DNA from 3 places in the Mesorhizobium sp. CA4 genome. Region 2 is predicted to be linked to each of the others. Evidence: predicted binding sites of a transcription regulator. Region 2 holds the regulator's gene; each other region holds the start of a gene.
The links. Region 2 encodes LexA, which represses DNA repair genes until DNA is damaged. Its sites were predicted from a motif close to TGTTCNNNNTGTGTTCNG; they were not measured.
Positions count from the first base shown of each region.

Region 1: the regulator LexA is predicted to act here: its motif matches at 1,974-1,991, upstream of LB528_RS22760 (DNA recombination protein RmuC).
Region 3: the regulator LexA is predicted to act here: its motif matches at 2,004-2,021, upstream of LB528_RS28545 (PA0069 family radical SAM protein).

Region 1 is NZ_JAIUHK010000031.1:30,543-34,382, forward strand. It holds gene LB528_RS22755 (threonine/serine dehydratase) at 1-515, opposite strand, end outside; gene LB528_RS22760 (DNA recombination protein RmuC) at 688-1,941, opposite strand; gene def (peptide deformylase) at 2,045-2,575, shown strand; gene fmt (methionyl-tRNA formyltransferase) at 2,582-3,517, shown strand; gene LB528_RS22775 (GNAT family N-acetyltransferase) at 3,514-3,840, shown strand, end outside.
Region 2 is NZ_JAIUHK010000009.1:61,744-65,583, forward strand. It holds gene moaC (cyclic pyranopterin monophosphate synthase MoaC) at 1-34, shown strand, start outside; gene glp (gephyrin-like molybdotransferase Glp) at 34-1,239, shown strand; gene lexA (transcriptional repressor LexA) at 1,355-2,095, shown strand; gene LB528_RS09840 (ComEC/Rec2 family competence protein) at 2,089-3,840, opposite strand, start outside.
Region 3 is NZ_JAIUHK010000056.1:16,768-20,607, reverse strand. It holds gene LB528_RS28560 (4-(cytidine 5'-diphospho)-2-C-methyl-D-erythritol kinase) at 1-888, shown strand, start outside; gene moaB (molybdenum cofactor biosynthesis protein B) at 875-1,432, shown strand; gene LB528_RS28550 (glycosyltransferase family 2 protein) at 1,443-1,946, opposite strand; gene LB528_RS28545 (PA0069 family radical SAM protein) at 2,096-3,250, shown strand; gene LB528_RS28540 (ribonuclease HII) at 3,446-3,840, shown strand, end outside.

The DNA.
Region 1 (3,840 bases), on a different contig from region 2:
CCGAGCGCTTTCGCCTGCTTCATCAGCTCCAGGCCGATCGTACCCTGGCCGGCAATGATCGCCGGATCGTCGAAGGGCGGCACCAGCACCATGCCCTTCTCGATATAGGGGCGCACGACAGCCATGCGGTCGTCCTTGAAACGGTCGAACGGCACCACTTCGGCGCCCATCTTGCGGACATTGCCGACTTTCAGCGCCGGCGCGTCGGCCGGCATGGCGATGACCGCCTTGACGCCGAACATGGCGGCCGAAGCTGCCACGCCTTGCGCATGGTTGCCGGAAGAGAAGGCCACGACGCCACGGCCGCGCTCTTCCTCGCTGAGCGATGACAGCTTGTTGTAGGCGCCGCGGATCTTGAAGGAGCCGGTGCGCTGCAGCGTCTCGGGCTTGAACAGGATGCGGCCGCGATAGCGCTTGTTGAGCTCCGGCGATTCGATCAGCGGCGTTTCGACGATCAGGCCGGAAAGCCGCTCGGCGGCGGCGCGGATGTCGGAGATGCCGGGCAGGGTGGTCATGGGCGAGGGCCTTGCGAAGAACGGGATCGCCCATGGTGCACGCAAAAGGCCGCGGCGCGCCAACGAAAAAATGTCATGGTTACAAGGTTGGCGATGGTGGCGCCGTCCGCCTTCATCTTCGCCTATGGATGGCGAAAGCGAAGGCTTTGCCCTTTTCCTGGTGCCTGACCGGCTACTCGTCGCCTTCGACGACCCGCAGCCTGAGCTGACCCGTCTTTGAATCGGCCACCCGCGCGCCGGTTTCCGCCTTGGCGGGACCGCCGCGCGGCGCCTCGGCCTCGCCCTCGGCAAATTCCAGCGCCTCGATCTTCTGACCGCGCTTGGTCACCTTCGACGTCGAGACCAGGATGTCGTCTATGTCCCGCGCCGCCTGGCCGAAATGCGTCTGCAGCCGGCGCACCCGCTCGTCGACCCGCGCCACATCCTCCATCAGCCGGATGACCTCGCCCTGGATCAGATGCGCCTGCTCGCGCATGCGGGCGTCCTTCAGGATCGCCTGGATGACCTGGATCGACAGCATCAGCAGCGAGGGCGAGACGATGACGACGCGGGCGCGATGCGCCTTCTGCACCACCGCCTCGAAATTCTCGTGGATCTCGGCGAACACCGATTCCGACGGAACGAACATGAAGGCGGTGTCTTGGGTCTCGCCCTGGATCAGGTATTTTTCGGCGATATCGCGGATATGCACCTCGATGTCGCGCCGGAAAGCCTGCGCCGCCGCCTTCTGCATGTTCTCCCCCTCGGCGGCGCGGATGGCGTTCCACGCTTCCAGTGGGAATTTTGCGTCGATGGCGAGCATCGGCGCGCCGTTCGGCATCCGCACCAGGCAGTCGGGCCGGCTGCCGTTGGAGAGGCTGGCCTGGAATTCATAGGCGCCGTGCGGTAGACCGTCGGCGACGATCGCTTCCATGCGCGACTGGCCGAAGGCGCCGCGCGTCTGCTTGTTGGACAAGATCGCCTGCAGTTGCACGACCTGGCCGGCCAAGGACTGGATATTGCCCTGCGCGGTATCGATCACCGCCAGCCGCTCCTGCAGCTTGGCCAGGCTTTCATGCGTCGACTTGGTCTGCTCGGCCATGGTCTGGCCGAGGCGGCCGGTCATGGCGTCAAGCCGCTGTCCCAGAGACTGGGTGAGCTCGGCCTGCCGCGCCCCGAACACCTCGGCGATCGCGCCCATGCGCCCCTGCATCTCGGCCTGCGCCTGCATGATGTCGGCCATCCTCGCCTCGGCATCGCGGGCATGGTCGGCTGCTTCCGCAGCGGCCGCCGCGCGCGCCCCGGCCGCGCGCCACAAGGCGATGACAAGCGCCACGAACAGCGCAAGCAGAAGGATTGCGCCGAAAGCCAGCGCCTGGCCAAGCGTGATGGTCGTGGCGCCAAGCCGCGCGATGGGCTCGGAAAGGATCGAGGTCATGTCGTTCATTTGGACAGCATAACCGATTCGGCCGCGTGGCACAGATCAAAACGTGAACAGGCCAACGGTGCCCCGGTTGACGCTTGTCAAGCGAGGTCTTAGGTGAGACGCCATGTCGATCAAGCCGCTCATCATCCTTCCCGATCCCGTCCTGCGCCAGGTTTCCAAGCCGGTGGAGCGCGTCGATGCCGATTTGCGCAAGCTCGCCGACGACATGCTGGAAACCATGTATGACGCGCCCGGCATCGGCCTTGCGGCGATCCAGGTCGGCGTGCCGAGGCGGCTGTTGGTCATCGATCTCGCCAAGGAGGGTGAGCCGCCGGAGCCGCATGTCTTCATCAACCCGGAAATCCTCGAAAGCGCCGACCAGCGCTCGGTCTATGAGGAGGGCTGCCTGTCGATTCCCGATTATTATGCCGAGGTCGAGCGCCCGGCTTCGGTGCGCGTGAAATATCTCGACCGCGACGGCAAATTGCAGGAGATGCAGGCGGAAGGCCTGATGGCCACCTGCCTGCAGCACGAGATCGACCATCTCAACGGCGTGCTGTTCATCGACCATATATCGAAACTGAAGCGCGACATGGTGGTGCGGAAGTTCAAGAAGCTCGCCAAGGACAAGGCGCCGGGCAAGATGGTGGGCTAGAGGGGCATGCCCCTTCGCGCCATCTTCATGGGCACGCCGGATTTTTCCGTGCCGACCTTGCGCGCTATTGCCGAGGCCGGCCACGAGATCGCGGCCGTCTACACCCAGCCGCCGCGCGCTGGCGGCCGGCGCGGGCTGGAATTGACGCCCTCGCCGGTGCAGCGCGAGGCGGAGCGGTTGGGGCTTGAGGTGCGCACGCCGAAATCGCTGAAAAGCGAGGCCGAGCAGCAGGCCTTCGCCGCCTTGAAGGCCGATGTCGCTGTCGTCGTGGCTTACGGCCTGCTCCTGCCGAAGGCCGTTTTGGACGCGCCGAGGCTGGGCTGCCTCAACGGCCATGCCTCGCTTTTGCCACGCTGGCGTGGTGCAGCTCCGATCCAGCGCGCCATCATGGCCGGCGATACCGAGACCGGCATGATGGTCATGAAGATGGAAGAGGGTCTGGACACCGGACCGGTGGCTATGGTTGAAAAATGCGCCATCGGACCCGATATGACGGCCGGCGAATTGCATGATCGCCTGATGGTGCAGGGCGCATCGCTGATGGTCGAGGCGCTCGCGCAGTTGGGGATAAATTGTATGACATTTACCCCGCAGGCGGCGGAAGGGGTGACCTACGCCCAAAAGATCGATAAATCGGAGACACGCGTAGACTGGACGCGGCCTTCTGGCGAAGTCCACAATCACATTCGCGGCCTCTCGCCCTTCCCGGGCGCGTGGTGCGAGGTCGAAATTGGCGGCCGCATGGAGCGGCTGAAACTGCTTCGCTCGACGCTCTCGGATGGCGCCGGCGAGTCGGGAGGAATTCTCGATGACCGGCTGACGGTCGCCTGCGGATCGGGCGCGGTCAGGCTGGTCGAAGTTCAACGGGCGGGCGGAAGGCCTGCCGCCGCGCAGGAGTTTTTGCGCGGAGCCAAGATCGCAAAAGGAACTAAACTCACATGAGCATGATGTCGATACGCGCGGCGACGCCGCGGGATCGCGAGGCGATCCGTCTCGTCGAAGAGCATGCCTTTGGCCAGCAGGCGGAAGCCGGTCTGGTCGACGCGCTGGTCACCGGCGGCGACGCCGTCGTCGAGCTGGTTGCAGAGGAAGACGGCCAGGTCGTCGGCCACATCCTGTTTTCCAGGCTTTACGTAGACAATGGCGGCAAGCGCTTCGCGGCCGTCGCGCTGGCGCCGCTGGCGGTCGAACCCTCCTTCCACGGCACCGGCATCGGCGGCGCATTGATCCGCGAGGCGCATGTGCGGCTCAAGGAAGCCGGCGAG
Region 2 (3,840 bases):
CGGCAAGTCCGGCGACTACAAGGTGGATGCCTGATGGCTTTGGTGCCGGTCGCCGAGGCGCTCGAACGCTTGCTCGACGACGCGACGCCATTGCCGGGCGAGAGCGTTCCGCTGGCGGACGCGGCCGGTCGGGTCCTGGCGGAACCGGTTGTCGCACTGCGCACGCAGCCGCCCTTTAACGCCTCCGCGATGGATGGCTATGCCGTGCGCTCGGCCGATGTTGCCGCGGCGCCGGCGCGGCTCGAGGTCATAGGCATGGCGCCCGCCGGACGCGGTTTCTCCGGAGCCGTCGGAAAAGGCCAGGCCGTGCGCATCTTCACCGGCGCGCCACTGCCTGAAGGCGCCGACACCGTCGTCATCCAGGAAAACGTCCGCGATCTCGGCAATGGCAGGATCGAGGTGACGCAACCGACCGCGGAAGCACGCAATGTGCGCCGCCGCGGGCTCGACTTCGTTCAGGGCGACGTGCTGCTCGAAAAGGGCCGCGTGCTCGACGCGGCGGCCCTTTCGCTGGCGGCCTCGGCCAACCATTCTGCCTTGAACCTCGTGCGCCGGCCGCTGGTCGCGATCATCGCCACCGGCGATGAATTGCTGCCGCCGGGCAGCACGCTCGGCCCCGACCAGATCATTTCATCGAATGCTTATGGCGTTGCCGCCGCCGCCCAGTCGGTCGGCGCGCGCGTGCTCGATCTCGGCATCGCTGCCGACCGCAAGGAGGCCATCGCCACGCTGGTCCGGAAAGCGGTCGAGGCGAACGCCGACGTCATCGTCACGCTCGGCGGCGCCTCGGTCGGCGATCACGACCTGATCCACGACGTTCTGACCGGCGAAGGCATGAAGCTCGATTTCTGGAAGATCGCCATGCGCCCCGGCAAACCGCTGATGTTTGGCCGGCTTGGCAATATCCGCTGCATCGGCCTGCCCGGCAATCCGGTAGCCAGCATCGTCTGCTCGCAACTCTTCCTGAAGCCGCTGCTTGCCCGGCTCGGCGGCCGCGACCACCGGCAGGACCTGCGAGCGGCCCGGTTGGGCGCCGCGATGCAGGCCAACGACCTCAGGCAGGACTATGTGCGCGCCTCCGTGCGCGAGGAAGCCGGCGCCCTGGTCGCGACTCCCTTCGGCATCCAGGACTCCTCGATGCTCAGGACGCTCGCCGAGGCCAACGGCCTGATCGTGCGCGAGCCCTTCGCGCCGGCTGCAGAGACCGGCGCCGAATGCAGCGTGCTGATGTTACGCTGAACAAATCGTCAACAAATTCACTAAACTTTAAACGGTTGCGGAACACAACTGGAACAGATAGTGTTTGTTCTGGGTTTGTTTTCTGATTCTGGTTTCAGAACCCGTGGGGGCCGCCATGCTGACGCGCAAACAACATGAACTTCTGATGTTCATCCACGAAAGGCTGAAGGAAAGCGGGATTCCGCCGTCTTTCGACGAGATGAAGGAAGCGCTCGACCTCGCCTCCAAGTCCGGCATCCACCGGCTGATCACGGCGCTGGAGGAACGCGGCTTCATTCGCCGGCTGCCGAACCGGGCGCGCGCGCTGGAAGTGCTGCGCCTGCCCGATTCGATCGCCCCCGGCCTCAACGCGGCGAAGAAGTTTTCGCCGAGCGTCATTCAAGGCAGCCTGGGTCAGAACAATCTCAGCCGTCAGGTGAAGCCGGCGGCGCCGTCGCGCGCCCCGGCGCCGAGCAATGATGACGATGCCGGCTCTGCCGTGTCCATTCCGGTGATGGGCCGCATCGCCGCCGGCGTGCCGATCGACGCCATCCAGCACCAGACGCATTCGATCACGGTGCCGCCGGACATGATCGCCGGCGGCGAGCATTATGCGCTGGAGGTCAAGGGCGACTCGATGATCGAGGCCGGCATCTTCGACGGCGATACCGTCATCATCCGCAACGCCAACACGGCAAGCCCGGGCGAGATCGTGGTGGCACTGGTCGACGACCAGGAAGCGACGCTCAAGCGCTTCCGCCGCAAGGGTGCCTCGATCGCGCTGGAGGCGGCCAACCCCGCCTACGAAACCCGCATCTTCGGGCCGGATCGGGTGAAGGTGCAGGGCAAGCTTGTCGGGCTGATCCGCCGCTACTGATCCGATTGCGAAGGTTTCGCATCCGCCCGCTCAGGCTTTTGATAGGGCGGCAGTCCTCTTGCCTCGCGTGCGTATTTCCGCTGCTCGTGCCAGGGTCGGTATGGTTCTTCGACCGCGTAGCGAATAGTCGGCGGCGCGGTTGCCGATTGCAGATCGAAGAAAACAGCGGCGCTGCCGTCGCGCGCCAGTTGCCGCTTGGTGACGACAAGCACGCGCGGATCGCGGCAAGGATTGTAGGCCGTGGCGTCGTTGATGACGATGAGGTCGGCGAAGCCGCAGGCCGGCCGGGCGCTGTCGCGGTTTTCGGCGAGCGCGACGATGGCGCCGGACGGATGCCGGCCGATGCAGAGATCACCTGTGCAGTAGAAGGGCGAGCCGGGCGGCAGGTCGACGGGGTCGGCGATGTCCAGCGCATCTTGGGCGAACGTCTCCGGCGGCACGATGTCCTCGGCTCTCAACGCCCGTTTCCAGTTGTCGGTGGTGAACTCGTTGGAGCGTGCGCGATTGACGGCAAGCTCGCCGCCGCCGATCGGCATCGCCACCAGATGCGCGTCCTCCGAAATGAGCACATCCGGCGTGCGGACATGCGGAATGGCCAGCAGTGAGGCAAGCGCGAAGGGAACAGCGGCAAGCCTTAGCCAGGTGGTGGCCATCGTCGCGATGACCAGCGCGATCGTCGCCAGCAGCACCGACTGGATCGAGATCAGCCCGACGGCGTCGACCGGTGAGCGCTCGGAGATCCATGCCGAGATGGCGATCATTGCCGTCAGGCCTTTGCCCATCACATAGAGGAACGGCCCGTCGAAGCCGAAGGGCATGGCCAGCGCGCTCAACACCGCGAACGGCATGACGATCAGCGAGACGATCGGCATGACCGCCAGATTGGCGAGCAGGCTGAGTGGCGAGACGCGCTGAAAATGCCAGATCGCAAACAGCAATGTCGCGCTCCCCGCGATGAGCGACGTCACGGCGGCGCCGCCCACGCCAACCGCCAGTTTTCGCGACAGGAACCCGAGGAACGAACGCTTTGCCGGCGGCGCGATCGTTTTGCCGGCGCGATAGTCCGCAAAGCCGGCATAGGCGCCGACCAGGGCGGCGGTGGCGGCGAAGGACATCTGGAAGCTCGGGCCGACCACTTCGTGCGGCGAAACAAGGATAACGGCAATGGCCGAGATCGCCAGGTTGCGCATGGTGAGCGCCGCGCGATCGAAGAGCACGGCCGCGAGCATTACGGCGAGCATGATGAAGCTTCGTTCGGCCGCCACCACGATGCCGGAGATGACGAGGTAAGCGGCGATCGAGATCAGCGCGATTCCAGCGGCATATTTCTTCACCGGTCGGCGCGACGAGAAATCCGGAAACAGCGCGAAGGCGCCGCGTAAAAGCACCATGATCGTGCCGGCGACCAGCGCCATGTGAAGGCCGGAGATCGAGATGATGTGATAGATGCCTGTGCGCCGCATCGACTCGTTGATCGCTTCCGGAATGCCGGCGCGCACGCCGACGATGAGCGCCGCTGCGATCTCGCCCTCGGACCCGCCGATGCTGCTCCTGATGTGATCGGCGATCCCTTCGCGCGCGTTTTCGACTGCCGATGCGACGCGCGCTCCAAAGGGTGCCTCCACCGGCGCAATCAGCTTCGGATCGCCCAGGAAAAAGCCGCTGCCGCCGATGCCGGCAAAGTAGCTGTCGAAGGAAAAGTCGTAGCTGTCCGGCCGCACCGGGCCCGTCGGCGGCAGCAGCTT
Region 3 (3,840 bases), on a different contig from region 2:
CCCGGCACAGAGGTCCGGACGTGGCTTGCGCCGGCTAAGGTCAATCTGGCGCTGCATGTCACCGGACAGCGCTCCGACGGCTACCACCTCATCGACAGCCTTGCCGTCTTCACCCGCTTCGGCGACCGGCTCGAGATCGAGCCGGCGGAAGAGGACGAATTCTCCGTGTCCGGCCGCTATGCGGCCGGCCTGCCGCTCGACGACGGCAATCTGGTTGTGAAGGCACGTGACGCCTTGCGGCGGGAGGCTGGCGCGCGACATGCGCCGCCCGTCGCCATCAGGCTGGAGAAGAACCTGCCGATCGCCTCCGGCGTCGGCGGCGGCTCGAGTGACGCGGCGGCCGCGCTCAACGCCCTGACGCGGCTCTGGAAGCTCGATATCGACGATGGTTCGCTGGTCCGGATCGGGCTTTCGCTCGGCGCCGACCTGCCGATGTGCCTGAAATCGACGCCGCTGGTCGCGCGCGGCATCGGCGATGAGGTGTCGCCGCTCTCCGCATTTCCGGCGCTCGGCTTGGTGCTGATCAATCCGGGTATCGCGATCTCGACACCGGACGTGTTCAAGGCGCTCTCCAGCCGCGACAACGAGGCGCTGCCGCCGCTGCCGAAGCGCCTCGACTTTCACGCAATCCGCAACTGGCTGGAGGCGACGCGCAACGATCTCGAACCCGCCGCGCGTTCGATTGAACCTGCCATCGGCGAGGCGCTCAAGGCGCTCAAACGCGCCGACGCCGCGTTCGCGCGCATGTCCGGCTCGGGCGCCACATGCTTCGGCCTCTTCGAGACCGGCAATGTCGCCAAGCGCGCGGCGATCGCGATCCGCGCCCGCCATCCCGACTGGTTTGTCGCCGCGACGCGCAGCATGGAGGTGAGCGATGGCGAAGCTTGACGAAAGCCGGCCCTTCATTCCGGTGCGCATCGCCGTGCTGACCGTCTCCGACACGCGCAGCCTTGCCGACGACAGATCCGGCCAGACGCTGGCCGACCGCATCGCGGAAGCCGGCCATACGCTTGCCGCGCGCGATATCGTGACCGACGACCGCGACAAGATCCGCGACAAGGTGCTTGGCTGGTCGAAGGACGAAAACATCGACGTCGTCATCACCACCGGCGGCACCGGCTTCACCGGCCGCGACGTGACGCCGGAGGCGCTGGAGCCGATCTTCGAAAAGCGCATGGACGGCTTTTCGGAAGTCTTCCACCGCATCTCCTATGACAAGATCGGCACCTCGACGATCCAGAGCCGGGCGACCGGCGGCGTCGTCAACGCCACCTTCGTCTTCGTGCTGCCGGGCTCGCCCGGCGCCTGCAAGGACGCCTGGGACGGCATCATCAAGGCGCAGCTCGACTACCGGCACATGCCCTGCAACTTCGTCGAGATCATGCTGCGGCTGGACGAGCATCTTCGGCGCGGCGGCAAGCCTACCTCGTAAAGCACAGGCCTCACTTCGGCGGCGCTACCCAGATTTCGGCGTTCAACCGCCTGGTCGCCAGGCCGCGCGCCAGGGCTTCGGCGCTGCGCGCGCTCTTCGCCAAAGCCGCAGCCTGGCGCTTGCTGATGACAAGACCCTCGGCCAGCGCACGGTTGCCCGAAAAGACGCGGGCCAGGAAAGGCGTGCGATCGGCGCGGGCGCGCGCGAAGCGCGCCGGCATGGCCTGTTTTGCCGTGTGCGCGACGACCTCGTCGATCCAGCCTTCGGCAAGCCGGGCGCCGGGCTCCAGAAGCAGCAGCCAATCGCCCTTGGCCTGGCCGATACCCACGGCAATCCCGCCGGTCACATAATGACAGCCGGCATGCTCGGCCACCCGGTGCGTCTGGTCGGCGGAACCTTGATCGCAGACGATCACATCGCGCACCACGCCTTCGACCGCGCCGCCGACCAGCGAGGCGAGCGTACGGGCAAGACCCTCTTCGTCGTTCTTGGTTTCGATGAGAACGCTGAGCATTTTTAGCCGAATAGCGGATAGTGCGGCGATGCGCCAGTTGCGCGCCTCAAGCGAAAAAGTTCTTGCTTTGTTCCCATCGAGGAAATAGGAATAGTTTCATGAACAGAGCGATTCGACAGCCTGCTGACAGTCCCTGGGAGAGGGCGAAAATGGAACAGATCGTGCGCGCCGACATTGCCGCTTTCGGAGCAGGAAGAGCCGAAATGGCAAATGCAATGATCGAGCAGAGCGGCATGCGCGTGCGGCCCGACCGCAATCGCGGCCGCTCGGCCGGCATCAACCCGTCCGGCCGGTTCGAGCCGACCAGCCGTCATGTCTTTGACGACGGCTGGAACTCGCTGGAGGAGCTGCCGCCGTTCAAGACGGAAGTGCAGGTCGAAAAGCCGCGCACGATCATCACCCGCAACGAATCGCCCGACATTTCCTTCGACCGCTCGATCAATCCCTATCGCGGCTGCGAGCATGGCTGCGTCTACTGCTTCGCCAGGCCGACGCATGCCTTCATGGGCCTGTCGCCGGGGCTCGATTTCGAATCGAAGCTGTTCGCCAAGCCGGACGCGGTGCGCATGCTGGATAGGGAGTTGTCGAAACCGGGCTACCAGCCGCGCACCATCGCCATCGGCACCAACACCGATCCCTACCAGCCGATCGAGAAGCAGTACCGGATCATGCGCGAGATCCTGGAAGTGCTGGAGGCGCGCGGCCATCCGGTCGGCATCGTGACGAAGTCGGCGCTGGTGACGCGCGACATCGACATCCTGTCGCGCATGGCCGAGCGCGGCCTTGCAAAAGTGGCGCTGTCGGTGACGACGATGGACCGCATGCTGGCCAGAACCATGGAGCCGCGCGCGTCGACGCCAACGAAGCGGCTGGAGGCGATCAGGCAGCTTTCCGATGCCGGAATTCCGGCATCGGTGATGGTGGCGCCGATCATCCCGGGTCTCAACGATCCGGAGATGGAGCGCATCCTCGATTCGGCCAGAGCCGCAGGCGCCAGGGAGGCCGGCTACGTCATCCTGCGCCTGCCGCTCGAGGTGGCGCCGATCTTCAAGGATTGGCTGTTGCGGCATTATCCGGACCGCTACCGGCATGTGATGTCGCTGATCCGCTCGATGCGTGACGGCAAGGATTACGATTCCGAATGGGGCAAGCGCATGAAGGGCGCCGGTCCCTATGCCTGGCAGATCGGCCGGCGCTTCGAGATCGCCGCCAAGCGGCTCGGCCTCAATGTCGAGCGGCGGCAGCTCCGTACCGACCAATTCGTCGCAGGCTCCGGCGCCGGCGAGCAGCTGATGCTGCTTTGACGCCAGCACCGGCCATGACGGGCCGGCGCTAAGCACTTCCAGGCAAAGTGATTTTCCGTCTGGAATTGCCATTTGTTTCGAAATTCCGTCCGGCCCTTGTCCCCCGGCCGTGAGACGGTGCCTTCCCGGTCCGACGCCCCATCCGACCCGGAAGGACTTGCGGAGAATCGGAGCCGATGCGAACCTCGCCGCACCATGGCTCGCGCGCGTTCCGATTCTCCGCTTCTCTTTGAAATGGTCGAGAAGCCCGACTTCTCGATCGAGACGAAGGCGATGGCGGACGGGCTGTGGCCGGTTGCCGGCATGGACGAGGCAGGCCGCGGTCCACTCGCTGGTCCGGTGGTGGCTGCCGCGGTGGTGCTCAATCCCGCCAGTATCCCGGAAGGCCTCGACGATTCCAAACGCCTCACCCATTTGCAGCGCGAGGCGCTGTTCCTCAAGATTCTCGCCTCGGCGCTCAGCGTCTCGATGGCCTCGATCAGCGCCGAAGGCATCGACAACAGCAACATTCTGAAAGCAAGCCTGGAAGCGATGCGCCGCGCCGCGGCGGGTCTCTCGCTGCAACCGAAACTCGCTTTGGCCGATGGCCG